Regions from separate parts of the Leifsonia sp. 22587 genome, predicted to be linked through region 1. Evidence: predicted binding sites of a transcription regulator. Region 1 holds the regulator's gene; each other region holds the start of a gene.
The links. The regulator HrcA, encoded in region 1, represses chaperone genes, less so after heat shock. The targets are predictions, from matches to a motif close to TTNGCACTCGNNNNNNNCGAGTGCNAA.

Region 1 (7,207 bases):
CCGCGTGCGGTTGACGGTCGCGGCGTGCTTCGCCTCGGCGCCCGTCAGCGACAGGCGCGCTCCGACCTCGACGTCGTCGAGGTCCTCGCGCAGGTAGAGGGACGCCATCAGGGTTACAGGTTGAGGAACCGGTCGCGGAGCTTCGCGAACAGGCCCTGCTGGAAGTGCGCCAGCGAGGGCTCCTGCGTCCGGTGGGACGCCGCGAACTTCTTGATCAGCTCCTTCTCCTTGTGGTCGAGCTTGGTGGGCGTGACCACCTGGATGCCGACCCGAAGGTCGCCGCGGCCGCTGCCGCGCAGGTGCGTGATGCCGCGGTCTTTGACCGTGATGATGTCGGCCGACTGGGTGCCGGGCTTGAGCTCGAGGCGGATGTCGCCGTCGAGGGCCTTCACATTCGCGGTCGTGCCGAGGATCGCATCCGTCATCGACAGCTCGAGCGTGCAGAGCAGGTCGTCGCCGTCGCGGCTGAACACCTCGTGGTGCTTGACCTTGATCTCCAGATAGAGGTCGCCATTGGGGCCACCGGCCGGACCGGCTTCGCCGCTGCCCGGCATCTGCAGGCGCAGGCCGGTGTCGACGCCGGCGGGGATGTCCACCGGCACGGTGCGGCGTGCGCGCACGCGGCCCTGGCCCTGGCAGGTGACGCACGGGGTCGCGATGACGGTGCCGTACCCGCGGCAGGTGCCGCACGGGCTCGACGTCATGACGTTGCCGAGCAGAGAGCGCACCGAGCGCTGGATGCTGCCCGTGCCGTGGCAGATGTCGCAGGTCACCGGCTGGGTGCCGGGCTGGCAGCACGAGCCGTTGCAGGTCTCGCACACCACGGCCGTGTCGACCTCGAGGTCGCGGTGCGTGCCGAAGATGACCTCGTCGAGGTCGACCTCCACCCGGAGAAGCGCGTCCTGGCCGCGCTCACGCCGCGACCGCGGACCGCGCCCGCCCGGGGCGCCGCCGCCGAAGAACGTCTCGAAGATGTCGCTGAACCCGGCGAAGTCGGCGCTGCCCGCGCCGCCGCCGAATCCCCCGGAGCCGCCGAGATCGTACTGCTGCCGCTGCTGCGGGTCGCTGAGCACGTCATACGCGTGCGTCACGAGCTTGAACCGCTCCTGCGCCTCGGAGCTGGGGTTCACGTCCGGGTGCAGCTCGCGCGCGAGCCGGCGGTACGCCTTCTTGATCTCGTCGGGGCTGGCGTCGCGCTCGACGCCGAGGACTTCGTAGTGGTCGGCCACGTGGGCTGTTCCTTCTTCTTTCGTCGCGTGTGGTGGTCGAGGGATGCCGGACGGCCTACTGGTCGCCGAGCAGCCGGGAGAGGTAACGGGCCACGGCGCGGACCGCCGCCATGTTGCCCGAGTAGTCCATGCGGAGCGGTCCGAGCAGTCCGACGCGGGCGACATCCGACCCCGCCGCACTGTAACCGCTGGAGAGGACGGATGCTTCCGTCAGGCCGAAGCCGGCGTTCTCGCGCCCGATGCTGACGGCGACGCCGTGCTGGTCGGAGGCCATCTCGTCGAAGAGCCGCAGCAGCACCACCTGCTCCTCGATCGCCTCGAGGACCGGGGTGATGGTGCCGGGGAAGTCGAGCTCGGTGCGCACGAGGTTCGCCGCGCCCGCCATGACGAGCTTCTCCTGCCGGTTCGCCGCGATCTGGTCGAGCAGGGCGCTGACCACGGGCTCCACCAGAGCGCGCGTGCGCTCCGTGAGCGCGCCGGGCAGCTCGCGCAGCCGCGTGGTCGCCTCGGCGAGGGTGAGTCCCGCCGCCGCGCCGTTGATCGCGCCGCGGATCTCGGCCACGTCTTCGTCGCTCAGCTCGGCGATCGGCTCGATGACACGCTGCTCGACCGCTCCGGAGTCCGTGATCAGCACGCTGAGCAGCCGGCGCGGGGCCAGGGCGACCAGCTCGATGTGACGGATGCGCGAGCGCGCGACCGTCGGGTACTGCACCAGCGCCACCTGATTGGTGAGCTGGGAGAGCAGGCGCCCAGTGCGCGAGAGCACGTCGTCGAGGTCGACGGACTGGCCGAGGAAGGTCTCGATCGCGGTCCGCTGCGCCGACGTGAGCGGCCGCATCTCTGCGAGGTGGTCGACGAAGAGCCGGTAGCCCTTGTCGGTCGGCACCCGGCCGGACGAGGTGTGCGGAGCCGCGATCAGCTCCTCCTCTTCGAGCAGGGCCATGTCGTTGCGGATCGTCGCCGCGGAGACGCCGAAGGAGTGCCGCTCCACGATGCTCTTGGACCCCACGGGCTCGCGCGACGCCACGTAGTCCTGGACGATGACGCGCAACACCTCGAGGCTGCGTTCCGAGACCATACCCGCCTCCCGTCGATCGATTAGCACTCGCTGATCCTGAGTGCCAATCCTACCGCGCCGAAACGCCCGCAGGATGATTGCTGGCTGAGACACGGCGGCAGTACCGTATGGGCACCGGTTCGACCCGCTCGCAACCGATCACGAAAGGGTTCCGCAGATGACAGACCCGAACCAGCCCGCCGACCCGGCAGGCGGCGTCCCGCCGCAGCAGCCCGGAGGCGTCCCTCCCCAGCAGCCCTACGGCAACGTGCCGCCCCAGCAGCCGTACGCGCAGCCGGCCGGAGCCGGCCAGCAGCCTTACGCCGCCGCGGGCGCCGCGCCCCTCGACCCCGCCCAGGACAAGCAGTGGGCGTCGTTCGCCCACCTGGGCGGCATCCTCTGGTTCCTGCCCTCGCTCATCATCTGGCTCGTCTTCAAGGACCGCGGCCGTCTCACCGACCAGGAGGCCAAGGAAGCCCTCAACTGGCAGATCACCTGGATCATCGCCTGGGTGGCCTCGCAGGTCATCGGGATCATCATCGGCAGCTTCACCTACGGCATCGGCTACCTGCTCTTCGGCCTGCTGATCCCGTGGGCGCTGTACATCCTGAACCTGGTGTTCTCGATCCTCGGCTTCGTGCGCGTGAACAGCGGCGGCACCTACCGCTACCCGGTGAACTTCCGCTTCATCAAGTAGCGGTCGCGCGTTCAGGCTCTTTTCAGCCTACGGCGCTGCGCCCTAGGCTGGATGGACCACGTCCACCCCTGGCCAGTCAGAGGAGAACAGCACCATGTCCGCCACACCCCCGCCGCCCCCGCCGCAGCAGCCTTACGGCGGCGCGCCGCAGCTCAGCCCGGCCGACGAGAAACTCTGGGCGACGCTCGTCCAGATCGGCGGCATCTTGTTCAGCTGGATCCCGGCGCTCATCGGCTACCTCGTCCTCAAAGACCGTGGGCCGTTCGTGCGCGCGCACACCGCGACCGCGCTGAACTTCCAGATCACCATCTTCATCGCGTACGTGGTGGGCGGCATCCTGTCGATCGTCGTGATCGGCATCTTCATCATCATCGCCGCGTGGGTGCTGAACATCGTGTTCAGCATCATCGCCGCGGTGAAGGCGAACCAGGGCGAGTTCTACACCTACCCGGTCGCCATCCGCTTCGTCAGCTAGCGGTCCGCTCCGCGGCGTCCTCGGCGAGCAGCCGGCGGACGACCGCGTCGGCCAGGAGCCGCCCCCGCAGGGTCAGCACGATCGACCCGCGGAGGGCGGCTCTTCCGTCGATCAGGCCGTCGGCGATGAGGGCCGGCACCTCGCGACGGCCGGCGTCGCCGAGCTCCGCGGTCCGCACACCCTCCCGGATGCGGCTCAGCAGCAGGACGCGCTCGACGTGCCGCGTCTCCGCATCCAGCGTCTCGCGCCCCGCCGCCGGGGACTCGCCGGCCAGCACGCGCTGCGCGTACGCGGCCGGCTGCTTGACGTTCCACCAGCGGACGCCGCCCACGTGACTGTGCGCCCCCGGCCCGATCCCCCACCAGTCGTGACCGAGCCAGTAGGCCAGGTTGTGGCGGGAGCGATGCGCCTCGTCGGTCGCCCAGTTGCTGACCTCGTACCAGTCGTATCCCGCGTCGGCGAGCCGCTGGTCGGCGAGCTCGTACATGTCGGCCTCGAGGTCGTCGTCGGGCTCGGCCACCTGGCCGGAGCGGATCTGCCGCGCCAGCTTCGTGCCGGGTTCGACGATCAGCGCGTACGCGGACAGGTGGTCCGGCTCGCACGCCAGTGCCGCGTCGAGGCTGCGGGACCAGTCGTCGAGCGACTCCCCCGGTGTGCCGTAGATCAGGTCGAGGCTCACCTGCAGACCGGCCTCGCGCGCCCAGCCGACCACGAGCGGGACGCGCGCCGGGTCGTGCGTGCGCTCCAGCGTCTCCAGCACGTGGGGCACGGCCGACTGCATCCCGAACGAGACGCGGGTGAAGCCCGCGTCGGCCAGCCGTCGCAGGTCGTCGGCGTCGACCGAGTCGGGGTTCGCCTCCGTGGTCACCTCGGCGCCGTCGGCGAGACCCCACGCGTCGCGGACCGCACCGAGCATGGCCGTCAGGTCGCCGGGCGGCAGAAGGGTCGGCGTGCCGCCCCCGAAGAACACCGTCGACACCGGGCGGTCGGGGACGCCGCTCGCGCGCAGCGCCCGCGCGGCGAACTCCACCTCGCGGACGGCATGACCGGCGTAGTCGGACTGGGAGACGCCGCGCAGCTCGGTCGCGGTGTACGTGTTGAAGTCGCAGTAGCCGCAGCGCACGCGGCAGAACGGCACGTGCAGGTAGACGCCGAAGTGCCGGTGGGCGGCATCCACCGCGGTGGATGCGGGCAGCAGGCCGTCGGCGGGTGCGGGGTCGCCGAGGGGAAGGGTGCTGGGCATCAGGCGGAGCTCACCGGGTGCAGTGCGCGCAGGTACTTGGCGGTGAAGCGGCGCTGCATGAAGGACAGGACCGGCGAACCCAGCCGGTAGAAGGCGTTGGACGGGCGGGACAGGGCGCGCAGCACGAACCAGACGGTGCCGTCCTCGCGCTGCTCAACCAGGAACAGCTCCTCACCGCTCTCCGGGTGCCCGTGCAGCGTCCCGTAGGCGAAACCGCGCCGGTGCGGCTCATCGACGACGTACACGACCCGGATCGGGGCGGACACGCGGAACGGGCCGAACGGGATCTTCAGCACCGCGGTCATGCCGTTGCGCACGAACGGCGTGCCGTCCTCGGAGAACACGTCCTCCTCCGGGCGGTTGGCGCGCATCCGCATCGGCGTGCCGTCGGGGCCGAACTCGACGCCCTCGTACTGCACGCCGGTGCCCTCGCGCACATCCGTCACGTGGATGCCGCTCCCCTTCTGCACGCCCCACGCCATGAGGGCGGTGGCGGAGGTCTCGAAGCGCTCGTCGCCGCTGCCCAGCCGGATGCTGCGCTCGAGCGGCTTGTAGCCCTTCGGCGGGTAGTACAGCAGATCGGCCGCCTGGGTGGCGCCGACCGCACCGTACGTGACGGGTTGGTCGGTGAAGCTCGAGCGGCGCATGTACTCATCTTCCGCCATGACGGAGGGGTTCGCGAAACGGGGTTCCGCCGCGCGCCGGGCGGCGCGCTGGAGCTTACTTCTTGTCCTTCTTCTCCGTGTCGCCGGAGAGCGCGGCGATGAAGGCCTCCTGGGGGACCTCGACGCGGCCCACCATCTTCATGCGCTTCTTGCCCTCCTTCTGCTTCTCGAGGAGCTTGCGCTTTCGGGTGATGTCACCGCCGTAGCACTTCGCGAGGACGTCCTTGCGCATCGCGCGGATGTTCTCGCGCGCGATGATGCGGGCGCCGATTGCGGCCTGGATGGGGACCTCGAACTGCTGGCGCGGGATCAGCTCGCGCAGCCGCGACGCCATCATGGTGCCGTAGGCGTAGGCCTTGTCGCGGTGGACGATCGCGCTGAACGCATCCACCGTCTCGCCCTGCAGCAGGATGTCGACCTTCACCAGGTCGGACTCCTGCTCCCCGAACGGCTCGTAGTCGAGCGAGGCGTAGCCGGCGGTCTTGGACTTGAGCTGGTCGAAGAAGTCGAAGACGATCTCGCCGAGCGGCATCGTGTAGCGGATCTCGACCCGGTCCTCGCCCAGGTACTCCATGCCGAGCAGCGAGCCGCGGCGGCTCTGGCACAGCTCCATGATGACGCCGACGTAGTCCTTGGGGGCGAGGATGGCCGCCTTGACGACCGGCTCCTCCACCTTGTCGATCTTGCCGCCGGGGAACTCGCTCGGGTTGGTGACCGTGACCGTCTTCTTGTCCTCGGTCGTCACCTCGTAGATCACGCTCGGTGCGGTGGTGATCAGGTCGAGGCCGAACTCGCGGGAGAGGCGCTCGGTGATGATCTCGAGGTGCAGCAGGCCGAGGAAGCCGCAGCGGAAGCCGAAGCCGAGGGCGACCGAGGTCTCCGGCTCGTAGACGAGCGCGGCGTCGGAGAGCTTGAGCTTGTCCAGCGCCTCGCGGAGCTCCGGGTAGTCGCTGCCGTCGATCGGGTACAGGCCCGAGAACACCATGGGCTTGGGCTCGGTGTACCCGGGGAGCGCCTCGGTGGCCGGCTTCGCGGCGGTGGTGATCGTGTCGCCGACCTTGGACTGGCGGACGTCCTTCACCCCGGTGATCAGGTAGCCGACCTCGCCGACGCCGAGCCCCTTGGAGGGCGTCGGCTCGGGCGACGAGACGCCGATCTCGAGGATCTCGTGGGTGGCACGGGTCGACATCATCTGGATGCGCTCGCGCGGGTGCAGCGTGCCGTCGACCATGCGGACGTAGGTGACGACGCCGCGGTAGCTGTCGTAGACGGAGTCGAAGATCATCGCGCGGGCCGGGGCGTCGGCGACGCCGACGGGCGCCGGGATCTCCGCGACGACCCGGTCGAGGAGCGCCTCGACGCCCATCCCGGTCTTGCCGGAGACGCGGAGGACGTCTTCGGGCTTGCCGCCGATGAGGCTGGCGAGCTCCTGGGCGTACTTGTCCGGGTCGGCAGCGGGCAGGTCGATCTTGTTGAGCACGGGGACGATGGTGAGGTCGTTCTCGAGGGCCAGGTAGAGGTTGGCGAGCGTCTGCGCCTCGATGCCCTGGGCGGCATCCACGAGGAGGATGGCTCCCTCGCACGCCGCGAGCGACCGGGACACCTCATAGGTGAAGTCGACGTGGCCCGGTGTGTCGATCATGTTCAGCGCGAAGGTCTGGCCGTCGACCTCCCACGGCATCCGGACGGCCTGGCTCTTGATCGTGATGCCGCGCTCGCGCTCGATGTCCATGCGGTCGAGGTACTGGGCGCGCATGTCCCGCTCGGCGACCACGCCGGTGATCTGCAGCATCCGGTCGGCCAGCGTCGATTTGCCGTGGTCGATGTGCGCGATGATGCAG
Region 2 (7,207 bases), 1.0 Mb from region 1:
ATGCTCGCCCTGATCGGGGAGGCCCGGCGACGCGGAGCGCGCGAGGTCTTCCTCGAAGTGCGCGCCGACAACCCCGGCGCGCAGACGCTCTACCGCACGCTCGGCTTCGAGGAGATCGGCGTGCGGCCCCGCTACTACCAGCCGGACGGCGTGGATGCGATCGTGATGCGCCTCACCGTCCCCAGCCCGGAGACGACGATCGCATGACCATCGCAGCCACGGACTCCGGACCCCTGGTTCTCGGCATCGAGACCTCGTGCGACGAGACCGGCATCGGCATCGTGCGGGGCACGACCCTGCTGGCGAACACGATCGCGTCGTCGATGGAGGAGCACGCCCGCTACGGCGGCGTGGTTCCCGAGGTCGCGGCGCGCGCCCATCTCGAAGCGCTCGAGCCCACGCTCCGCACCGCGATCGCGGACGCCGGCATCGAGCTGGCCGACGTGGACGCGATCGCGGTCACGAGCGGTCCGGGGCTCTCGGGCGCGCTGATGGTCGGGGTGGGCGCCGCGAAGGCGCTCGCCGTCTCCCTGGGCAAGCCGCTGTACGCCGTCAATCACCTGGTCGGCCACGTCGGCGCGGACCTGCTGGATGCGTCGGGCGGCCCCGGCCATCCCGTCGAGCTCCCGACGATCGCGCTGCTGGTCTCCGGAGGCCACACCTCGCTGCTGCTGGTGCGCGACCTGGTGTCGGATGTGGAGCTGCTCGGCGAGACGATCGACGACGCCGCCGGCGAGGCGTTCGACAAGGTCGCGCGGGTGCTCGGCCTGCCGTATCCGGGCGGTCCGCAGATCGACCGGGTCGCCGCGGACGGCGATCCGGCGGCCATCCGCTTCCCGCGGGGTCTCACGCGGCCGAAGGACCTGGAGAACCACCGGTACGACTTCTCCTTCTCGGGGCTCAAGACGGCGGTCGCCCGCTGGGTCGAGCAGCGGCAGGACGCCGGCGAGGAGGTGCCCGTCGCGGATGTGGCCGCATCCTTCCGGGAGGCGGTCGTGGATGTGCTGATCACGAAGGCGCTGGCCGCCTGCCGCGACCACGGCGTCCCCCGGTTGCTGCTCGGCGGCGGGGTCGTCGCGAACGCCCGGGTGCGGCAGCTCGCCGTGCAGCGCGCGGCGGAGGCGGGAGTCGCGCTGCGCATCCCGGCCCTGTCGCTGTGCACCGACAACGGCGCGATGATCGCGGCGCTCGGCGCGCAGCTCATCCTGGCCGGGCATGCGCCCAGCGAGCTGACGTTCTCGGCGGACTCGACGCTCCCGGTGACGGAGATTCAGGTCACCCGCTGACGTGGTGCGTTGACACCCCCGCGCGCACCCTGTCACGATGGACCTGATACAGCGTTCTCTCAGGAAGCGGAGCTTCCCGGGCGGAACGCCGAACGACGACTTCCACTGAAGGAGATGGGTCCCATGACCGATCCGAACACCCCCGCCGAGCCGGTGGACCCGAACGCGCAGAACGGGTCCGTCCCGCCGGCCGCGCCCCAGCCGCCCGCGGGCGACACCGGCGCCGTTCCGCCGCCGCCTCCGCCCGCGCCGGACTACGGCCAGCAGCCGCCGGCCCCGGGATACGGCCAGCAGCCGCCCGCGCCGGGCTACCAGCAGCCGTACGGTCAGCAGCCGTACGGGCAGCAGCCCTACGGCCAGCAGCCGGGCCAGCCGGGTTACGGTCAGCCGGCGTACGGTCAGCCCGCCCCGGGCTACGCGCAGCCCTACGGGCAGCCGGCCGCCAAGTCGCCGATCCTGAGCATCCTCTCACTCGTCGGCGGCATCGTCGGCATCGTGCTCAACCTCGCGTGGGGCATCGGATTCCTCTTCGGAATCGCCGCGGTCGTCCTCGGCTTCATCGGCCGCCGCAAGGAGCCGCAGGCTCGCGGCTTCTGGCTGACCGGTATCATCCTCGGTTTCGTCAGCATCGCGATCGCGATCATCTACTGGATCTTCCTCGCGATCATCTTCGCCAGCCTCGCCACCTACGGCAACAACTACGGAGGCTGATCAGAGCCGCTCGGCGAGCAGAGCCGTGTGCCGCCCGGCCACCCTGGTGAGGATCAGGGTGGCCGGGCGGTCGCCGTTGAGGGCGAGCCGACGGCGCAGTGCCGCGGGGTCCACATCCACGCCGCGCTTCTTGATCTCCAGGGTGCCGATGCCGCGCTGACGCAGCGCGCGCTTCAGGTCCTTCTCGCCGTACGGCAGGGTCTCGAGGACCCGGAAACCGGCGGCGAACGGCGTCTCCACGGGGGCGTCGGCGGTGATGTAGGCGATCTGCTCGGAGAGCATCCGCCCGTCGATGCGCCGGGCGAGGTCGCCGATGAGGCGGGCGCGGATGACGGCGCCGTCCGGTTCGTAGAGGTACTCGCCGAGGGGGCCGGTCTCCTCGTCCTCGCTGTCCGCGTCCGCGACCAGCTCGTCCGCCTGGTCGCCGCGGAGCACGAGGGCGGCTCGCCGGATGCCCGGGCGGGCCAGCGCCCCGAACCAGAGGCCCAGCTCGACGACCTGCCCGTCCGCCGACACCCACTGCGCTTCCGCGTTCGAGGGGATGAGGTCGCGGTCGAAACCGGGACCGAGCTTCAGTCCGACCGAGCGGCCGGTCGCCAGCTCGTACGCGAAACCGAGCGACGGAGTGTAGTCGTCGGGGTCGACGAGGCGCTCGGTCTGGGTGTGCCCGGCGGTGCGGCGGGCGGGGTCGAGGAACACGCCGTCGACGGTCCGCAGGTCCACATCCTCGGCCCGGCCGTGTTCGACGGTCGCCGTCGGGAACGGCGCGAGGTTGAAGGACGCGATCGCCGCGGTGACCTCGTCGGCCTCCACAGCGGTCACCTCGAGCTCGAGAGCGGCCAGGGCCAGTGCGTCGCCGCCGATCCCACAGCCGAGGTCGGCGACGCGATGCAGCCCGGCGGCGCGGAACCGTCCGGCGTGACGCGCGGCGACCGGCAGCCGGGTCGCCTGCTCCAGGCCGGCCTCCGTGAAGAGCATGCTCGCGGCGAAGTCGCCGAACTTGGCCTGGGCCTTGCGGCGCAGCTTCGACTGCGTCAGGACGGCGGCCACGAGGGCGGGGGAGTGCCCCTGCTTGCGCAGGTCGGAGACGATCCGCAGCACGTCGCGCTCGCTGCGGTACGGCGGGAGCGAGTCGAGCAGGCGCAGGCCCTCGGGGCTCAGCAGTGCGACCAGCTCGGACCGTTCCATGGCGTCCAGGCTACCCTGGCACTCACGTTGCGGGACTGCTAACGCACCCCCTAGACTCGTGTTAGCACTCTCACTGCGAGTTTGCTAATCAGTCTTAGTCGAGACACTGTTCTTCACAGGAAAGGGGTCAACGTGTCGGTCTCCATCAAGCCGCTCGAGGATCGCATCGTCATCAAGCAGGTCGAGGCTGAGCAGACCACTGCTTCCGGTCTGGTCATCCCCGACACCGCCAAGGAGAAGCCGCAGGAGGGCGAGGTCGTCGCCGTGGGCCCGGGCCGCATCGACGACAACGGCAACCGCGTCCCCCTCGACGTCGCCGTGGGCGACAAGGTCATCTACTCCAAGTACGGTGGCACCGAGGTCAAGTTCGGCGGCGAGGATTACCTGGTCCTCTCGGCCCGCGACGTGCTCGCGGTCGTCGTCCGCTGACGCACCCTTCTTCCGACGGCCCGGCTGCTCTGAGCAGCCGGGCCGTCGTCGTCTCTGCGGTGATGTCTGCGGCGGCGCCGGGGGGCGGCGGTGTCGGCGGGCGGCGGTGTCGGCGGGATTCGTGCCGAATGCTGCTCAGGGCGCGACGTGAGTCGCGATTCGTGCCGAATGTCAGGTCCCTCGGCGGAGAAGGCACCCGTCCCGCGTGCGGGATTCGTGCCGAATGCAGGGTCTGGCGGGACGTGAGGCTCCATTCGTGCCGAATGTCAGGTCCGCCGGCGTGCAGACACTCGACAGCGGGTCCACGATTCGTGCGGAATGCAGGCTGAGGCGGGATGTGAGGCACGATTCGTGCCGAATGTCGCGTTCCGCATAACCGCGCAAGCGCAGCGTGAGCGACGATTCGTGACGAATGTCGGGAGGTCACCACTCCGGCGGCGCAGGCGGGCGGCGGTGTCGGCGGGCGGCGGTAGAGTCGTGCGAGTGGCACAGCCTGACGACCTCTCCTCGCACCGCACCTCCGGGCTGGTGTACGCGGTCTCCGCGTACGTCCTCTGGGGCATCCTCCCGATCTACTTCCTCGCGCTCGCCCCGGCCGGCGCGTGGGAGATCGTGGCGTGGCGGGTCATCTTCTCGCTGGTCTTCTGCGCCATCGCGCTGACCGTCACGCGGTCGTGGGGCCGGTTCGCGGCGCTGCTGCGGGATGGGCGGGTCCTCCTCACGATGGGCCTCGCCGGCGCGTTCATCTACGTGAACTGGCAGACCTACGTTCTCGCCACGGTCAGCGGCCACGTCGTGGAGGCGGCGCTCGGGTACTTCATCAACCCGATCGTGACCGTGTTCCTGGGTGTGCTCGTCCAGCGCGAGCGCCTCCGGATCGCCCAGTGGGTCGCCGTCGGCGTGAGCGTCGTCGCGGTCATCGTCCTGGCCGTCGGATACGGCTCGGTTCCGTGGATCGCGCTCATCCTCGCGTTCTCGTTCGGCTTCTACGGGCTCATCAAGAAGCGCGTCGGCGGACGGGTGGATGCTCTTTCGGGCCTCACCCTGGAGACTATGTGGCTGACCCCGGTCGCCGTCATCCAGCTGGTCGTTGTCGGCGTCACCGCCGGCCTCACGATCGGCTCCGCCGGTCCCTGGCACACGGTCCTGCTCGCGGGAGCGGGAGTGATCACGGCCGTGCCGCTGCTGTTCTTCGCCGCGGCCTCCCGGCGCCTGCCGCTCGTCTACATGGGCTTCATCCAGTACTTCGCCCCGTTCATCCAGTTCATCGTCGGCGTCGCGGTGCTGCACGAGGCGATGCCGCCCGAGCGCTGGGTCGGGTTCGCGATCGTGTGGCTCGCGCTCATCATCCTCAGCATCGACATGATCGTCGCCGCGCGTCAGGGCAAGCGCGCCGCCGAGCTCGACCTCGCGCCGGTCGACTGAAACCCACCAGATCCCGGACCCTGATCGGCGGAATAGCCGCCCAGTTTCTGCCGTTACCATTGAGCATCCACAGTCGCGCATCTTGATAGGGGTGAAATGGACCAGGCGGATCCGTTCGGATTCATCGGTTTGACCTACGACGACGTCATGCTGCTCCCCGGGCACACGGACGTCATCCCGAGTGAGGCGGACACCTCCACTCGCCTGACCAAGCGGATCTCGATGGCGACGCCGTTGCTGTCGAGCGCCATGGACACCGTCACCGAGTCGCGGATGGCCGTCGCCATGGCGCGCCAGGGCGGCATCGGCATCATCCACCGCAACCTCTCCATCGAGGACCAGGCGGCCCACGTCGACAAGGTGAAGCGTTCCGAGTCGGGCATGATAACCAACCCGGTGACCACCACCCCGGACGCGACCGTCGAAGAGGTGGACGCGCTGTGCGGCCAGTTCCGCGTCAGCGGCCTCCCTGTCGTGGAGCCGGACGGCACCCTGGTCGGCATCATCACCAACCGCGACATGCGCTTCGTCTCGCCGTTCGAGCGGTCGACCACCAAGGTGCGCGACGTGATGACCCGTCAGCCCCTGATTACCGCCCCGGTCGGCATCGACCCGGACTCCGCGGTCGCCATCTTCGCCGAGCACAAGATCGAGAAGCTCCCGCTGGTGGATGCCGACGGCAAGCTGCGCGGACTGATCACGGTCAAGGACTTCGACAAGAGCGAGAAGTACCCCGACGCCACGAAGGACGAGGAGGGCCGGCTGCGCGTCGGCGCCGCCATCGGCTTCTTCGGCGATGCCTGGGACCGCGCCATGACGCTGGTCGACGCGGGCGTCGACGTCATCGTCGTGGACACCGCCAACGGCGACAGCGCGGGCGTGCTCGACATCATCCGCCGCCTCAAGGCCGAGCCGCGCGCGTCGCACGTCGACGTGATCGGCGGCAACGTCGCGACGCGCTCCGGCGCCCAGGCGCTCATCGACGCCGGTGCGGACGCGATCAAGGTCGGCGTCGGCCCGGGCTCCATCTGCACCACGCGCGTGGTCGCGGGCGTCGGCGTGCCCCAGGTGACCGCCGTGTACGAGGCGTCGCTCGCGGCGCGCGAGGCGAACGTCCCGCTCATCGCCGACGGCGGCCTCCAGTACTCCGGCGACATCGCCAAGGCGCTGGTCGCGGGCGCGGACAGCGTCATGCTGGGCTCGCTGCTCGCCGGGACCTCCGAGTCCCCGGGCGAGCTGGTGTTCGTCAACGGCAAGCAGTTCAAGAACTACCGCGGCATGGGCTCGCTCGGCGCGCTCCAGACCCGGGGCAAGAAGACCTCCTACTCGCGCGACCGCTACTTCCAGGCGGACGTGCCGAGCGACGAGCAGCTGATCGCCGAGGGCATCGAGGGGCAGGTGCCGTTCCGCGGCCCGCTCTCCGCCGTCGCGTACCAGCTCGTCGGCGGCCTGCGGCAGTCGATGTTCTACGTCGGCGCGCGCACCATCCCGGAGCTCAAGCAGAACGGCAAGTTCGTGCGCATCACCGCGGCCGGCCTCAAGGAGTCGCACCCCCACGACGTGCAGATGGTCGTGGAGGCCCCGAACTACCGTCGCTGATCCGACGACTGCGGTCATTCGGAACGTCTGCGGCGGGTCGCCCCGGCGCAGACGTTCCGAAACGCAGCAGTCGCGACCGGGTCAATTCCGGGTCAGCTCGGCGATGCGGTCGACGGCCTCCGTCAGCACCTCCGGCGAGCAGGCGAAGTTCAGCCGGACGAACCCGGCGCCCTGGCGCCCGAAGTCGGCGCCGGGATTGACGGCGACGCGGGCCTCGTTCAGGATGCGGGCGGCCGGGTCGTCGCCCCAGCCGAGTTCGCGGAAGTCGAGCCACGCCAGGTAGCCGGCCAGCGGCTCCCGGTAGCGCACGCGCGGCAGCCGGTCGGTGAGCAGCAGCGAGAGCAGTGCGCGATTGGATTCGATCGCCTCCAGCGCGCCATCCAGCCAGCTGCGCGCCGAGCGGTAGGCGGCTTCCGTGGCGATGCGGCCGAACTGGCTGGTCCGCACCTCCACCTCGATCGGGAGCGCGTGGACGCGCTGCGACTGCTCGCGCGAGGCCGTCACGAAAAGCGCGCACTTCAGTCCGGCGAGGTTCCACGCCTTGCTCGCCGCATGGGCCGCGATACCCA
Region 3 (7,207 bases), 1.5 Mb from region 1:
CTCGCGCATCGGGATGCGCAGCCCGCGCTCCTCCGCGACCTCGACCGCGCGCTCGTAGCCCGCATCCACGTGCCGCATCACGCCCGTTCCGGGGTCGTTGACGAGCACGCGCTCGATCTTCTCGGCGGCGAGGGGCGTCCCGTCCGCGACCACCACCTGCCCGGCGTGGATGCTGCGCCCGATCCCGACGCCGCCACCGTGGTGCAGCGACACCCAGGTCGCACCGGATGCGGTGTTCAGGAGGGCGTTGAGCAGCGGCCAGTCCGCGATCGCGTCCGAGCCGTCGGCCATCGCCTCGGTCTCCCGGTACGGGGAGGCGACGGATCCCGAGTCGAGATGATCCCGCCCGATGACGACGGGCGCTGACAGCTCGCCGGACGCGACCATCTCGTTGAACCGCAGGCCGGCGAGGTGCCGCTCCTTGTATCCCAGCCAGCAGATGCGCGCGGGCAGGCCCTCGAAGTGCACCTTCTCGCCAGCCTGGGTGATCCAGCGTCGCAGGTGCTCGTCGTGCGGGAACAGCTCCAGCACGGCACGGTCGGTCGCCGCGATGTCGGCCGGGTCGCCGGACAGGGCCGCCCAGCGGAACGGGCCCTTGCCCTCCGCGAACAGCGGGCGGATGTACGCCGGCACGAAACCGGGGAAGTCGAACGCACGGTCGTAACCGCCGAGCTGCGCCTCGGTGCGGATGGAGTTGCCGTAGTCGAACACCTCGGCGCCCGCGTCGAGGAAGCCGACCATCGCCTCCACCTGCGCCGCCATCGACCGGCGCGCGTCGTCGGTGAACCGCTCGGGGTCGGCGGCCGCGCGCTCGCGCCACTCGTCGACGGTGTAGCCCACGGGCAGGTACGAGAGGGGGTCGTGGGCGCTGGTCTGGTCGGTCACGATGTCGATCGGGACGCCGCGCCGCAGCAGCTCCGGGAAGACCTCGGCGGCGTTGCCGACCACGCCGACGGAGAGCGCCCGGCGCTCGTCCTTGGCGGCGAGTGCCCGCGCGACGGCGTCGTCCAGGTCGTCGGCGAGCACGTCCAGGTAGCCGTGGTCGACGCGGCGCTGAAGGCGGGTGCGGTCCACATCCACGATCAGCACGGCGCCGCCGTTCATCGTGACGGCGAGCGGCTGAGCGCCGCCCATCCCGCCGCATCCGCCGGTCAGCGTGAGGGTGCCGGCGAGGGTCGCGTCGGCGTCGTCGCCGGGGACGCGCTGCGCCGCGAGCTTGCGGGCGACCGCGCCGAACGTCTCATACGTGCCCTGCAGGATGCCCTGCGAGCCGATGTAGATCCAGGATCCGGCGGTCATCTGGCCGTACATCGTGAGGCCGAGCGCCTCCAGCCGGCGGAACTCAGGCCACGTCGCCCAGTCGCCCACCAGGTTGGAGTTGGCGATCAGCACCCGCGGCGCCCACTCGTGCGTGCGGAAGACGCCGACCGGCTTGCCGGACTGCACCAGGAGCGTCTCATCCGCCTCCAGGTCGCGCAGGGTCGCGACGATCGCGTCGTAAGCCTCCCAGCTGCGCGCGGCGCGGCCGGTGCCGCCGTAGACGACCAGGTCGTCGGGGCGCTCGGCGACCTCCGGGTCGAGGTTGTTCATCAGCATGCGTAGCGGCGCCTCGGTCTGCCAGCTCTTGGCGCTGAGCTCGGTTCCGCGCGCCGCGCGCACCGGTCGTGCTCCATCCATCGTCTTACGTCCTTTCGGCGTTCGTGCTGTGCTCCCTCCGTCGAGTACACGAAAACTGCACGCTTTTCGGAGTGAAACCGTGCACAAATCGTGTACTCGACGGTGGGGAGGGGGGTCAGGGGAGGGGGGTCGGGAGGGCGGCGCGGAGGGCGCCGGAGCGGACGAGGTCGGTGGCGGCCTCGATCTCGGGGGAGAGGTGGCGGTCGGGGCCGGGGCCCGGGACGGCGGTGCGCAGGGTCGCGATGACGGCTCCGGTCGCGGGGCCGGGGCGCAGCGGGGCGCGCAGGTCGGCGCCGCGGGCGGCGGTCATCGCCTCGATCGCGATCACGCGCGTGAGCCCGTCGATCGCGCGTCGCAGCTTGCGGGCGGCCGCCCATCCCATCGACACGTGGTCCTCCTGCATGGCGGACGAGGGGATGCTGTCGACGGACGCCGGCGCGGCCAGCCGCTTCAGCTCGGAGACGATGCCCGCCGCGGTGTACTGGGCGATCATCAGCCCGGAGTCGACGCCCACCTCGTGCGCGAGGAACGGCGGCAGCCCCTGGTTGCGGGCCGGGTCGAGGAAGCGGTCGGTCCGGCGCTCCGACATGCTGGCGACGTCGGCGACCGCGATGGCGAGGAAGTCGAGCACGTAGGCGACCGGTGCGCCGTGGAAGTTGCCGTTCGACTCCACCCGTCCGTCCAGCGTGAGCACCGGATTGTCGACGGCCGACGCGAGCTCCCGCTCGGCGACGAGCTCGGCATGGGCGAGGGTGTCGCGGGCCGCGCCGTGCACCTGGGGAGCGCAGCGGAGGGAGTACGCGTCCTGCACCCGGGTGCACTCCGGCCCCTTGTGGCTGGCCACGATGGGCGAGCCGGCGAGCATGGTCCGGATGTTCGCCGCGGAGACCGCCTGGCCCGCCTGCGGCCGCAGCCGCTGCAGATCGTCCGCGAAGACGGCGTCGGTGCCGAGCAGCGCCTCGACGCTGAGCGCAGCGGCGATGTCGGCGTCGGTCAGCAGGCCGTGGAGGTCGTGGATCGCGAGGGCGAGCATCCCGAGCATCCCGTCGGTGCCGTTGATGAGCGCCAGGCCCTCCTTCTCGGCGAGGACGACGGGGTGGATGCCGGCGGCCGCGAGCGCGTCGGCGGCGTCCTGCAGTTCCCCGTCGACGCGCACGCGCCCCTCGCCCATGGCGGCCAGCGCGCAGTGCGCCAGGGGCGCGAGGTCGCCGGAGCAGCCGAGGGAGCCGTACTCGTGGACGACCGGGGTGATGCCGGCGTTCAGCAGGGCGGCGTAGGTCTCGACCGTCTGCGGCCGCGCGCCGGTCCGTCCGGTCATGAGGGTGGAGAGGCGCAGCAGCATGAGGGCGCGCACCACCTCCCGCTCCACCTCGGCGCCGGAGCCGGCGGCGTGCGATCGGACGAGACTGGCCTGCAGCTGAGCACGCCGGTCGGCCGGGATGAACGTGGTCGCGAGGGCGCCGAACCCGGTCGAGATGCCGTAGTGCGGCTCGGTGTCGTCCGCGAGGGCCTCGACGATCGCGCGGGAGGCGGCGACGCCCGCGAGAGCGTCCGGATCGAGCTCGACACGAGCGTCGTCCCGGGCAACGGCAACGACGTCGGCGATGGTCAGCGGTCCGGCGCCGACGGTGACGGAGGTCTGGGTCTGGAGCATGCTCCGATCATCGCGCCGAGGCGTCTGGGCGCGCCCCGGCTGTAGGCTGCTCGGTGTCCGGGATCCCAGACGCACGGCCCAGGATGCCCAAGCCCAGGATGCACAGCCGGGAGGATGCGATGAGCAAGGTGCCCGCAGCGGAGAACACGCTGCGCATCCTCGGCTACCTCGGCGCTCAGCGCGGCCCCGCCCCGGCGGCGGCGATCGCCTCCGCCCTCGGTCTTCCGCGCTCCACGGTCTACCACCTGCTCGCCGTGCTGACGGAGCACGGCTTCGTGCTGCACTTCCCCGAAGCGCGCCGCTACGGCTTGGGCGTCGCGGCCTACGAGCTGTCGAGCGGGTTCTCGCGGCAGCAGCCGCTGAGCCGCCTCGGGCGTCCCATCGTCGCGGCGCTCGTCGACGCGATCGGCGAGTCGGGTCACGTCGCCGTGCTCCACGGCCGCGACGTCGTCTACATCGTGGAGGAGCGTGCGCCCCGGCGCCCCCGGCTGGTGACGGATGTCGGCGTGCGCCTCCCGGCCCACCTCACGGCGAGTGGACGCGCGCTGCTCGCCACCCTTCCCCGGGAGCAGCTGCGCGCGCTCTACCCGGACTCCGGAGCGTTCGAGGACCGCACCGGCGCGGGCCCGCACTCCTACGCCGAGCTGCGCCGCGTCGTCACCGAGGCCCGCGAGCGCGGTTACGCGACCGAGGACGGCGAGGTCACGCCCGGGTTCGCGTCCGTCGCGGTCTCGGTGCGCGACCATGCCGGGTGGCCGGCGGCGGGTATCGCCGTCACCTTCCCGCGCGAGAACGTGGCACCCGAGGGGTGGGATGCGCTCGCCGCGCGGGTCCGCGACGCCGCGGCCGAGCTCTCGCGCCGCATCCGGGGCAGCTGATCCGGGAGCGGCGTCAGGACGCCGGGACCGGGAGCGCCTTCGCGTAGCAGACCGAGTAGGGATCGCCCACGTAGGGCCCGAAGTTCGGGATGCGCGCATACCCCGACCGCTCGTAGAGCGCGATCGCGGCGTGCTGCAGCGGGCCGGTCTCCAAGCGCAACTCCGCGACGCCTGCGTCGGCCGCCGCGCGCTCGATCGCGGACAGGAGCAGGCGGGCGAGGCCGCGCCCGCGCGCATCCTCGTGCACGAACATCCGCTTCAGCTCGGCCCGGGGAGCCGCGCTGTCCGACGCCTCGCCGACGACCAGCGCCGCGATGCCGAGCGCGCGGCCGTCCACCCGGGCGACGAACACGGTGACCCCCGCGCGCTCCAGTTCGGAGACGTCGAGGAGGTAGCAGCTCTCGGCCGGGTACAGCGAGAGGGCGTACTCGTCGCTGAGACGGAGCAGGTCCTCCACCTCGGGCTGTCGAGGCGGTTCCACGCGGACGTCGATCGGCATGCGTCGATGCTAGCCGCGCGGTGTGACGGCGGGGTTACACGGGCCGGTGGATGCGACGGGCGCGACCCGGCGTATCCACCGCCCCGAAGGCCTCAGGCCCGGCTCGGCGTGCGGTTCTCGGCGCTGACCATCCAGGCGAACTGCTCGAGCCGCTCGATGATCGCGTGCAGGAGGTCCGCGGAGGTCGGGTCCTCCTCGTCGACGTCGTCGTGCACGTCGCGCATGGTGCGGACGACCGCCTCCAGCCGCTCGGTGATGAGGTCGACGGTCTCGGTCGTGTCGACCTCGCCGTTCGGGAACTCCGGCAGGCTGGTCTGCTCGGCGACGGTCGCACTGCGGCCGTCGGGTGTCGCGTGCAGTGCGCGCAGGCGCTCGGCGACGTCATCGCTGAACTCGCGGGCGGCCTCGACGATCTCGTCGAGCTGCAGGTGGAGGTCGCGGAAGTTGCGTCCGACCACGTTCCAGTGCGCCTGCTTGCCCTGGAGGTGCAGCTCGATCAGGTCGACGTGCACGCGCTGGAGGTTCTGGGCGAGCTCGGCGGAGGCGACGAAGCCGTGCTCCGCGTGCTCGCGACGCGTCGGCGCGACGCCGACGGCGGCGGTGCGGCGCACTGCGGGCGTCTTCGGAGTGGTCTTCTTGGTGCTCGTCTTGGTCTGGCTAGCGGCCACGATGGGGTCCCTTCCGGTCGATGGACCTCACGCACGGTAGGCCGCCGGAGCGCATCGCGGAACCGGGTTGACTTCGGTGCGAAGCTCTTGGCACTCTCCGGGCCCGAGTGCTAAAATCTGTGGTCGAAAGCGGGAGGCATTCCGCCTCTCACCAGCTCAATTGAAGAAAGGGGTACATCCAATGGCCATGTCGTTCGATCCTTTCTCCCAGTTGGACCGGATCGCACAGAGCGTCTTCGACACGAGCCGTCAGCCGCGCATCATGCCGGTGGACCTGTTCCGCGAAGGCGACCGCTACATCCTCAACGCCGACCTCCCCGGCGCGGACCCGGCGTCGGTCGACGTGGACGTCGACGGCCACCTGCTGACCATCCGCGCGGTGCGCAGCGCCGCCGACCGCGACGGCGCCCGCTGGCTCGCGCAGGAGCGCCCGTACGGCGCCTACATGCGCCAGTTCACGATCGGCGACGACGTCGACAACGACGGCATCACCGCGTCGTACGACAACGGTGTGCTGAGCGTCGTGATCCCGATCGCCGAGCGGGCGAAGCCGCGCAAGATCGCGGTGGAGTCGCCCCGCGAGAACGGCGCGCGGGCGGTCTCGGCCGGCTGATCGGCCGTCCGGCAGCGGTGAGAGCCCGGGGGCGCTCCGTCAGGCGGCGGCGCGCCCCCGCGCCACCCACTCGAGACGCCGCAGGGCCTCGGCATTCCGGATGTGGAGCAGTGCGTCCGCGATCACACCGGGGATCCGCGTGACGATCCCGGTGTGCGGGTACTCGATCATCCGGACCACGCAGCCGCCGCTGCCGCGCGGCTTCACCTCGATGATGACGCGCTCGGACCCGAACGGGCGGGTCTTCGCCTCGAGCACCATCCGGTGGGGCGGATCCCACTCGTCGATGCGCGTCTCGTCGTTGAGCACCAGCGGCCAGATGCCGATCGAGTGATGGAGACGCGACCCGACGGCCGGGTAGCGGTCGTCGGCCGCGCGCAGCCGCGAGGCTCCGACGACCCACGTCGGGTACACCCACGCGTCGGCGAGGACGGAGAACACCTGCTCGGGCGAGCAGGCCATACGGCGGACGTTGACGGACATGATCACGGCTCCCGGGGGGTCGGCGGAAGGATGGCATCGGGGATGAGCGACGGACCGGACGGCGTGAACGTCTGGCCGGGTCCGGGGGCGAGGTCCGGCATCCTCGTCACGCCGAACTCGTGGCGCAGCGCGCTGCGGGCGGCGTAGTAGCCGCCGAGGCCGTGGACGCCGGGGCCCGGGGCGACGGACGCCGACGCGAGGTAGAGTCCGCGACCGGGCATCCGCCAGGGGTCGGAGCTGAGCACCGGGCGGGCGACGAGCTGCCCGAAGTCGGGCGAGCCCGCGGAGATGTCGCCGCCGATGTAGTTCGGGTTGTGCTGTTCCATCTGGACCGCCGTCATGGTCGAGGTCCCGATGATCAGATCGCGGAAGCCGGGAGCGAAGTGCTCGATCCGGCGGATGATCGCCTCCGTGCGGTCCACGGTGGAGCCGCGCGGGACGTGTGTGTACGCCCAGAGCACGTGCTTGCCGGCCGGCGCCCGGCTGGCATCGAACAGCGAGGGCTGCGAGAGCAGGACGTACGGCGGGTCGCTCTCCCGTCCGGCCGCCACCTCGTTCTCGGCACGTGCGACCTCCCGCCGGCTGCCGCCGAGGTGCACGGTCGCGGTCTCCGCCAGCTCCGGGTTGGTCCACGGCACCGGCCCGGAGAGGGCGAAGTCGGCCTTGAACACGCCGTTGCCGTCCCGGAACCGTCCGATGCGGCGCAGATAGCCGCCCGGCAGGCGGTCCTCGCCC
Region 4 (7,207 bases), 880 kb from region 1:
CGCGGGCTCCGACGGTCAGAGGCACGTAGCCCGAATACTCCATGCCCAGATCGTATTGGTCGGAGTAGAAGTACGGGATGTCGTCATACGACGCGCGCTCGCCCAGGATCGCGTGCGCGGCGACCTTCCCGCTCGCGATCGCGTTCGCCCAGTGCTCGCTGCGCAGGTGCCGCCCGATCGCCGGGAGGAACGGGTTCGCCACGTCGCCGACGGCGTAGACGTCCTCGATGCTGGCGCGCATCCCCTTGTCCGTGAGCACGCCGTCCGCCACCGCGAGCCCGGAGCGCTCGGCGACCAGGCTGTTCGGCGACGCGCCGACCCCGGCCACCACCACATCCGCCGGGATGCGCTCGCCCGTCGCGAGCACGACGTACTGCTGCGTGCCGCCGTCGACGCCCACCACCACGGCGTCGTTGCGTAAATCGACACCGTTGTCCCGGTGCAGCCGCTCGAAGACGCCGCCCAGCTCCCGTCCGATCGCACCGGAGAGCGGCACGGCCGAGTGGCCGACCACCGTCACCTCGTTGCCGTAGCCGCGGGCCGCGGCGGCGACCTCCATGCCGATCCAGCCGGAGCCGATCACGACCACGCGGCGACCGCCCACCTTGAGAGCGTCCCGCAGCCGGATGGAGTCCTCCTGCGTCCGGAGCGGGAACACGGCCCCGTGCCCGCTGCCCGGCACACCGAGCGGACGGGCCCGCGCGCCGGTCGCGATCACGAGGCTGTCGTAAGTGATGCGGCCGCCGTCGTCCGTGATGAACAGCTCGTGCGCATCCGCCTCGAACGAACCGGCCTCGACGCCGGGCACGAACTCGACCGCGTTCTGTGCGTACCAGTCGTCGGGATGGACGGCCGCCTCCTCGAGCGGCGCATCGCCCTTCAAGAACTCCTTCGACAGCGGCGGGCGGATGTAGGGGCGGTGCTCCTCCATCCCGAGCAGCAGGATGCGACCGCCGAAGCCGTGCTCGCGCAACTCGGTCGCGACGCTCGCCCCGGCGAGGCCGGCGCCCGCGATGACGACGGTGGGTTCGGTCATGATTCCAGCATCCACTCTTCCCACTGCGGGCGCCAGACCTCCGCACCCGGCGCGCACCGATGGCTCACAGGTAAGAGTCAGCTGACGCGCAGATAATGTTGGCCATGAACGCAGGACCCCGCATTCTCATCGTCGACGACGAGCCCAACATCCGCGACCTCCTCACCACCAGCCTCCGTTTCGCCGGGTTCGCCGTACGGGCGGTCGGCAACGGGGCCCAGGCGATCTCCGCGGTCCTCGAAGAGGAGCCCGACCTGATCATCCTCGACGTCATGCTGCCGGACATGAACGGCTTCGGCGTCACCAAGCGCCTCCGCGGCGCCGGCTACACCGCGCCCATCCTGTTCCTCACCGCCAAGGACGACACCGAGGACAAGATCACCGGCCTTACCGTCGGCGGCGACGACTACGTCACCAAGCCGTTCAGCCTCGACGAGATCGTCGCCCGCATCAAGGCCATCCTGCGTCGCACGATGCAGGCCGACGAGGATGCGGTCATCCGCGCCGGCGAGCTGACGATGGACCAGGACACGCACGAGGTCTTCGTCGGCGACACCCCGATCGAGCTCAGCCCGACCGAGTTCAAGCTGCTGCGCTACCTGATGCTCAACCCCAACCGCGTGCTGTCGAAGGCGCAGATCCTCGACCACGTGTGGGAGTACGACTTCAACGGCGACGCCGGAATCGTCGAGTCCTACATCTCCTACCTCCGCCGCAAGGTGGATGCGCACTCCAGCGAGCCGCTCATCCAGACCAAGCGCGGTTTCGGGTACATGCTGAAGGCCGCCAAGGCCTGAGATGCTTCTGCCGGTGTGCGGGCGGGAGCACCGCCCGCACACATGCCCGGCACAGCATCCCCTGCATAGACTGACGGCCTGATGCACTCACGCCTGCTCGACCGCTGGAACGCGATCTCACTCCGCACGAAGATCACGGGCGTGACCGTGCTCATGCTGACATTGGGGCTGCTCGTCACCGGCATCGGCACGATGTCGATGCTCAAGCCGGTGCTGCTGGACCAGCTGGATGCGCAGCTCTCCGCGGCCTCAGGAGCGTCGTACCTGAACACCTACCTGTTCAAGACGTCGTCGGGCGCCGACCAGATCGCGACGGACGCGAGCCCGTCGGACTACTTCGCCGCGCTCTACGACTCGGACGGCCACCTCGTCGCGCACAACTGGGACAACATCCCCTACGCGCACCGGCCGGCCATCCCCAGCAGCCTGACCGTCGCGGAGGCCAAGAACATGGCTCCCGGAGGGTTCAACCTCCCGAGCAACGACGGCCGGACCACGTACCGGGCGCTGGCCACCACGCAGACCTTCGAGGGAAGCGGCGAGCTGGCGACCGCGATCGTGGCGACGACGACCTCCCAGATCGACACCGTGATGGCGAGCTTCCTCGCGATCTTCCTCGGCTTCGGCGTGATCGTCATCGTCGTCGGCGCGGGACTCACCCGGATGCTCGTCACCACGACGTTCTCGCCCCTGCGCGAAGTGGAGCAGACGGCGGCGGCGATCGCGGACGGCGACTTCAGCCAGCGCCTCGGCGGCGCGACGCCCAACACCGAGGTCGGTCGCCTGAACCGCTCCCTCAACACCATGCTGAACCGGATCGACCGGGCCTTCACCGACCGTGCCCGCACGATCGAGCAGATGCGGCGGTTCGTCGGCGACGCGTCGCACGAGCTGCGCACACCGCTCGTGTCGGTGCGCGGCTACGCCGAGCTGTACCGGATGGGCGCGCTGCAGACGCCCGAGGACGTCGCCCAGGCGATGGACCGCATCGAGAAGGAGGCGATCCGCATGGGCATCCTCGTGGAGGACCTCCTGGAGCTCGCCCGCCTCGACGAGACGAAGCCGCTCGACCTGCACCGCGTCGACCTGGTGAAGATCGCACAGGACGCGGCGATGGATGCGATGGCCGGCTCCCCGGGCCGTGTCGTGACCGTGCTCGTCCCCGAGCCGGCCGCGCCGGAGGAAGAGGACCTGGACGAGCCCGGCGTCGACACGGTGCCGATGACGTTCGCGGACGCCAGCGGCCGGCCGTCGAACGCCACCGGCCCGATCTCCTTCGCCGGATCGGCGCTCGCGCGCCTGCGCCGCGGGCGCGGCCGCCGCGGCACCGCGACGGAGCCGCTGCCGATCACGACCAGCGAGCGTGTCGTGCTGACGCGCCCCGCGCCGTCGGAGCCCGCGATCGTCATGGCGGAGGAGAACAAGCTCCGCCAGGTCGTCACGAACCTGATGGGCAACGCCCTCCGCTACACGCCGGAGGGAAGCCCGATCGAGATCGCCGTGCGCGTCGACCACCGCACCGAGCGCGCCACGCTCGAGGTGCGCGACCACGGCGAGGGCATCCCGCCGCAGATCCGCGAGAAGATCTTCCAGCGCTTCTGGCGCGCCGACACCTCCCGCGCCCGCGAGACGGGCGGCAGCGGCCTCGGGCTGGCGATCGTCTCGTCGATCGTGGCCGCCCACAACGGCACGGTCGACGTGGTCGACACGGAGGGCGGCGGCGCGACCTTCCGCGTCTCGCTGCCGCTGGCGGCGTCCGCCGCGGCGCCGGGCGCGGTCGCGCCGTAACCTGCGGCCCCGGGCGCTCGCGCCTCGCGGGCCGCCGCCGCGTCCGCTCGTGCCGCGAGATGCGACATGTAGTCACGACTCGCGCGCGATTACGACGACAACTCACGACTCGTCGCCAGATGTCGGCTCCGCCTCCCCGCGAGTTGCGACATGTAGTCACGACTCGCGCGCGATTGCGACAACAACTCACGACTCGCGGCCCGGCGCTCGGAACTCGCGCGACCGCCGTCGCGAATACGACCGCGACTCACGGCTCGGCGCCGGGCGGGACGGAGCCCCGAGACGCGGAAGAGGGCGCCTCCCCGAAGGGGAGACGCCCTCTGTCAGTCGGTCGGACTGGACTCAGAAGTCCATGCCGGCGCCCGGGTCGCCGACCGGCGCCGGGTTCTTCTCCGGCTTGTCGGCGACGACGGCCTCGGTGGTGAGGAACAGGCCCGCGATGGACGCGGCGTTCTGCAGCGCCGAGCGGGTGACCTTCACCGGGTCGTTGATGCCCGAGGCGAGCATGTCGACGTACTCGCCGGTGGCGGCGTTGAGGCCGTGGCCCACCGGGAGGTTGCGGACCTTCTCGACGACGACGCCGGCCTCGAGGCCCGCGTTGATCGCGATCTGCTTCAGCGGAGCCTCGATGGCGACCTTGACGATGTTCGCACCGGTCGCCTCGTCACCGGTCAGCTCGAGCTTCTCGAAGGCGGTCTTGCCGGCCTGGATGAGGGCGACGCCACCACCGGCGACGATGCCCTCCTCGACGGCGGCCTTCGCGTTGCGCACGGCGTCCTCGATGCGGTGCTTGCGCTCCTTCAGCTCGACCTCGGTGGCCGCACCCGCCTTGATGACGGCGACGCCGCCGGCGAGCTTGGCGAGGCGCTCCTGCAGCTTCTCGCGGTCGTAGTCCGAGTCGGTCGACTCGATCTCGTTGCGGATCTGCTGCACGCGGCCGGCGATGGCCTCGGGGTCGCCCGCGCCCTCGACGATCGTGGTCTCGTCCTTGGTGATGACGACCTTGCGGGCCTGGCCGAGCAGGTCGAGGGTGACGTTCTCGAGCTTGAGACCGACCTCCTCGGAGATGACCTGGCCGCCGGTCAGGATCGCGATGTCCTGCAGCATGGCCTTGCGGCGGTCGCCGAAGCCCGGAGCCTTGACGGCGACGGACTTGAAGATGCCGCGGATCTTGTTGACGATCAGCGTCGCCAGGGCCTCGCCGTCGACGTCCTCAGCGATGATGAGGAGCGGCTTGTTGGCCTGGATGACCTTGTCGACGATCGGCAGAAGGTCCTTGATGTTGCTGATCTTCTGGTTCGCGATGAGGATGTACGGGTCCTCGAACACCGCCTCCTGGCGGTCCTGGTCGGTCACGAAGTACTGCGACAGGAAGCCCTTGTCGAAGCGCATGCCCTCGGTGAGCTCGAGCTCGGTGCCGAAGGTGTTCGACTCCTCGACGGTGACGACGCCCTCCTTGCCGACCTTGTCGATCGCCTCGGCGATGATCTCGCCGATGGTGGTGTCGCCGGCGGAGATGGACGCGGTGGCCGCGATCTCCTCCTTGGTCTCGACCTCCTTGGCGGAGGCGATGAGCTCCTCGGTCACAGCCGCGACGGCCTTCTCGATGCCACGCTTCAGCGTGATGGGGTCGGCGCCGGCCGCGACGTTGCGCAGGCCCTCCTTGACCAGGGCCTGAGCGAGCACGGTCGCGGTGGTGGTTCCGTCACCCGCGACGTCGTCGGTCTTCTTCGCGACCTCCTTGACGAGCTCCGCACCGATCTTCTCGTACGGGTCGTCGAGCTCGATCTCCTTCGCGATGGAGACGCCGTCGTTCGTGATGGTCGGGGCGCCCCACTTCTTCTCGAGGACGACGTTGCGACCACGCGGGCCCAGGGTCACCTTGACCGTGTCGGCCAGGGTGTTCAGGCCGCGCTCGAGGCCGCGGCGCGCGTCCTCGTCGAAAGCAATGATCTTTGCCATGTGTTTCTCGTCCCTCCCGGACGTCTGCGAAAGATTCCGTGTTTTAGCACTCAGACAGATGGAGTGCTAAACAGATTCTGGCACTCGTGGCGGTGGAGTGCAAGCGAGAGGAACAGCGAAGCGCCGCCCCTCGCGGGACGGCGCTCCTGTTGCTGCTGGATCGGTGTCAGGCCAGTCGGACCGATTCGGCCTGCGGGCCCTTTTGCCCGGAGCCGACCTCGAATACGACCTGCTGGCCCTCTTCGAGAACCTTGTATCCCGCCATGTCAATTGCGGAGTAATGAACGAAAACGTCCTGTCCCCCACCTTCGACGGTGATGAAGCCGTAGCCCTTCTCAGCGTTGAACCACTTCACGGTCCCGTTCGCCATGCATTACTCCCATTGCTGTGTCGCTCGCGCGGTCCATCGCCGCACGTTGAGTGCGATCCTAATGCGTGCAATACGGGGCGGCGCCAGCGATTTCGTGAATCCGTATCGAAATGCCGCCAAAGTTAAACACGTGCGTAACAAAGAGGAGCGGAGGGCCCCCGGGGCCGCTCAGCCGGCGTAGTTCGCGCCCACCACGACGGTGATGTCGGCGCCGGTGTCGGAGAACGCGGTGCTCTGCTGGATGGTCGCGCCCGGCAGCGACTGCGCGACGCCGAGGGCGGCTGCCTGGTTGGCCGGGTCGCCGTAATACACGATGGTCTCCGCGAGGTCGGTCTTGTCGGCGTTCGCGAGGGCGCCGACCTTCCAGCCCGCCTTGGTGAGCACGTCGCCGACCGTGCCGGCCAGTCCTTCGCGGCTGGTGCCGTTGAGCACGTTGACGGTCAGCGCGGGGTTCACCGTCGGGACGATGGTCGGCGTCGGCGTCGCGGTCGGCGTCGGCGTCGTGGATGCGGTGCGCGAGGCGGACGTTCCGGCGCCGTGGAACGAGATGCTGCCGTTGACGAGCGACAGGCCGAAGATGCCGGCGCCGACAAGCAGGACGGTGGCCAGCGCGGCCCACCCGACGGCGATCCACGCGCGGCCGCGGGGACGGGGCGCCCGGTGCGCGCCGACGCGCGTCAAATCGTCCGGGATCTCGTCGAACCGGTCGCGGGGGAACTTCTCTGCCATCGGGGAGTGTGGTCCTTGGGGGTCAGTCGCCGGACGGGAGGGTCCGTGCGTGTCGTGCGGCCAGCCTCGCCTCGCGGAGCCGCAGCAGCCTCTTGACGAGCATGGGGTCGTGGCGCAGCGCCGCCGGACGGTCGATCAGCGCACCGAGCAACTGATAGTACCGAGCCGCCGAGAGACCGAACTCCTCGCGGATGGCCTGCTCCTTGGCTCCGGCGTGCCGCCACCATTGGCGTTCGAACGCGAGGATCGCGGCATCCCGATCGCTCAGCTGTTCCGTGTCCGAGGGCTCGCGGTCGTCGGCGGGCCGTCCGTCGGCTGACCGGGCCACGCGCACCGCCTTCCCTCGTCACGGATGCCGGGCCCCACCGGCGTGCCGGTCGCGCCCCGCGCTCGCACGTCATCCTAGGGCGCTGGTCCTGTGGTTTTCCCGTTCCCGCTCGGCACGTCGCGGTTCGCGCGCGCGGTCGGCGGATCGGGAACAGCCGGTTCAGGAAGGCCGTTTACCCTGGTGACGACGAAAGGGAG

Region 2: groES (co-chaperone GroES) is a predicted target of HrcA. The motif match lies at 3,201-3,227, and genes of this name have one in related genera.
Region 3: ACTJI1_RS00535 (Hsp20/alpha crystallin family protein) is a predicted target of HrcA. The motif match lies at 5,464-5,490, and genes of this name have one in related genera.
Region 4: groL (chaperonin GroEL) is a predicted target of HrcA. The motif match lies at 5,627-5,653, and genes of this name have one in related genera.

What each region holds. Positions count from the first base shown of each region.
Region 1 is NZ_JBQENB010000001.1:1,599,116-1,606,322, forward strand. It holds gene ACTJI1_RS07765 (16S rRNA (uracil(1498)-N(3))-methyltransferase) at 1-108, opposite strand, end outside; gene dnaJ (molecular chaperone DnaJ) at 114-1,229, opposite strand; gene hrcA (heat-inducible transcriptional repressor HrcA) at 1,285-2,307, opposite strand; gene ACTJI1_RS07780 (DUF4870 domain-containing protein) at 2,465-2,983, shown strand; gene ACTJI1_RS07785 (DUF4870 domain-containing protein) at 3,078-3,458, shown strand; gene hemW (radical SAM family heme chaperone HemW) at 3,451-4,701, opposite strand; gene ACTJI1_RS07795 (DUF1990 family protein) at 4,701-5,366, opposite strand; gene lepA (translation elongation factor 4) at 5,422-7,207, opposite strand, start outside.
Region 2 is NZ_JBQENB010000001.1:571,591-578,797, forward strand. It holds gene rimI (ribosomal protein S18-alanine N-acetyltransferase) at 1-207, shown strand, start outside; gene tsaD (tRNA (adenosine(37)-N6)-threonylcarbamoyltransferase complex transferase subunit TsaD) at 204-1,286, shown strand; gene ACTJI1_RS02870 (DUF4190 domain-containing protein) at 1,410-1,997, shown strand; gene ACTJI1_RS02875 (class I SAM-dependent methyltransferase) at 1,998-3,185, opposite strand; gene groES (co-chaperone GroES) at 3,318-3,614, shown strand; gene rarD (EamA family transporter RarD) at 4,098-5,039, shown strand; gene guaB (IMP dehydrogenase) at 5,136-6,638, shown strand; gene ACTJI1_RS02895 (MalY/PatB family protein) at 6,720-7,207, opposite strand, start outside.
Region 3 is NZ_JBQENB010000001.1:104,198-111,404, forward strand. It holds gene ACTJI1_RS00510 (urocanate hydratase) at 1-1,677, opposite strand, end outside; gene hutH (histidine ammonia-lyase) at 1,793-3,331, opposite strand; gene ACTJI1_RS00520 (IclR family transcriptional regulator) at 3,451-4,209, shown strand; gene ACTJI1_RS00525 (GNAT family N-acetyltransferase) at 4,223-4,708, opposite strand; gene ACTJI1_RS00530 (Dps family protein) at 4,801-5,319, opposite strand; gene ACTJI1_RS00535 (Hsp20/alpha crystallin family protein) at 5,558-5,989, shown strand; gene ACTJI1_RS00540 (SRPBCC family protein) at 6,029-6,472, opposite strand; gene ACTJI1_RS00545 (phytoene desaturase family protein) at 6,475-7,207, opposite strand, start outside.
Region 4 is NZ_JBQENB010000001.1:715,966-723,172, reverse strand. It holds gene ACTJI1_RS03615 (NAD(P)/FAD-dependent oxidoreductase) at 1-1,036, opposite strand, end outside; gene ACTJI1_RS03610 (response regulator transcription factor) at 1,141-1,833, shown strand; gene ACTJI1_RS03605 (ATP-binding protein) at 1,915-3,621, shown strand; gene groL (chaperonin GroEL) at 3,964-5,583, opposite strand; gene ACTJI1_RS03595 (cold-shock protein) at 5,750-5,953, opposite strand; gene ACTJI1_RS03590 (LytR C-terminal domain-containing protein) at 6,122-6,682, opposite strand; gene ACTJI1_RS03585 (DUF3263 domain-containing protein) at 6,705-7,016, opposite strand.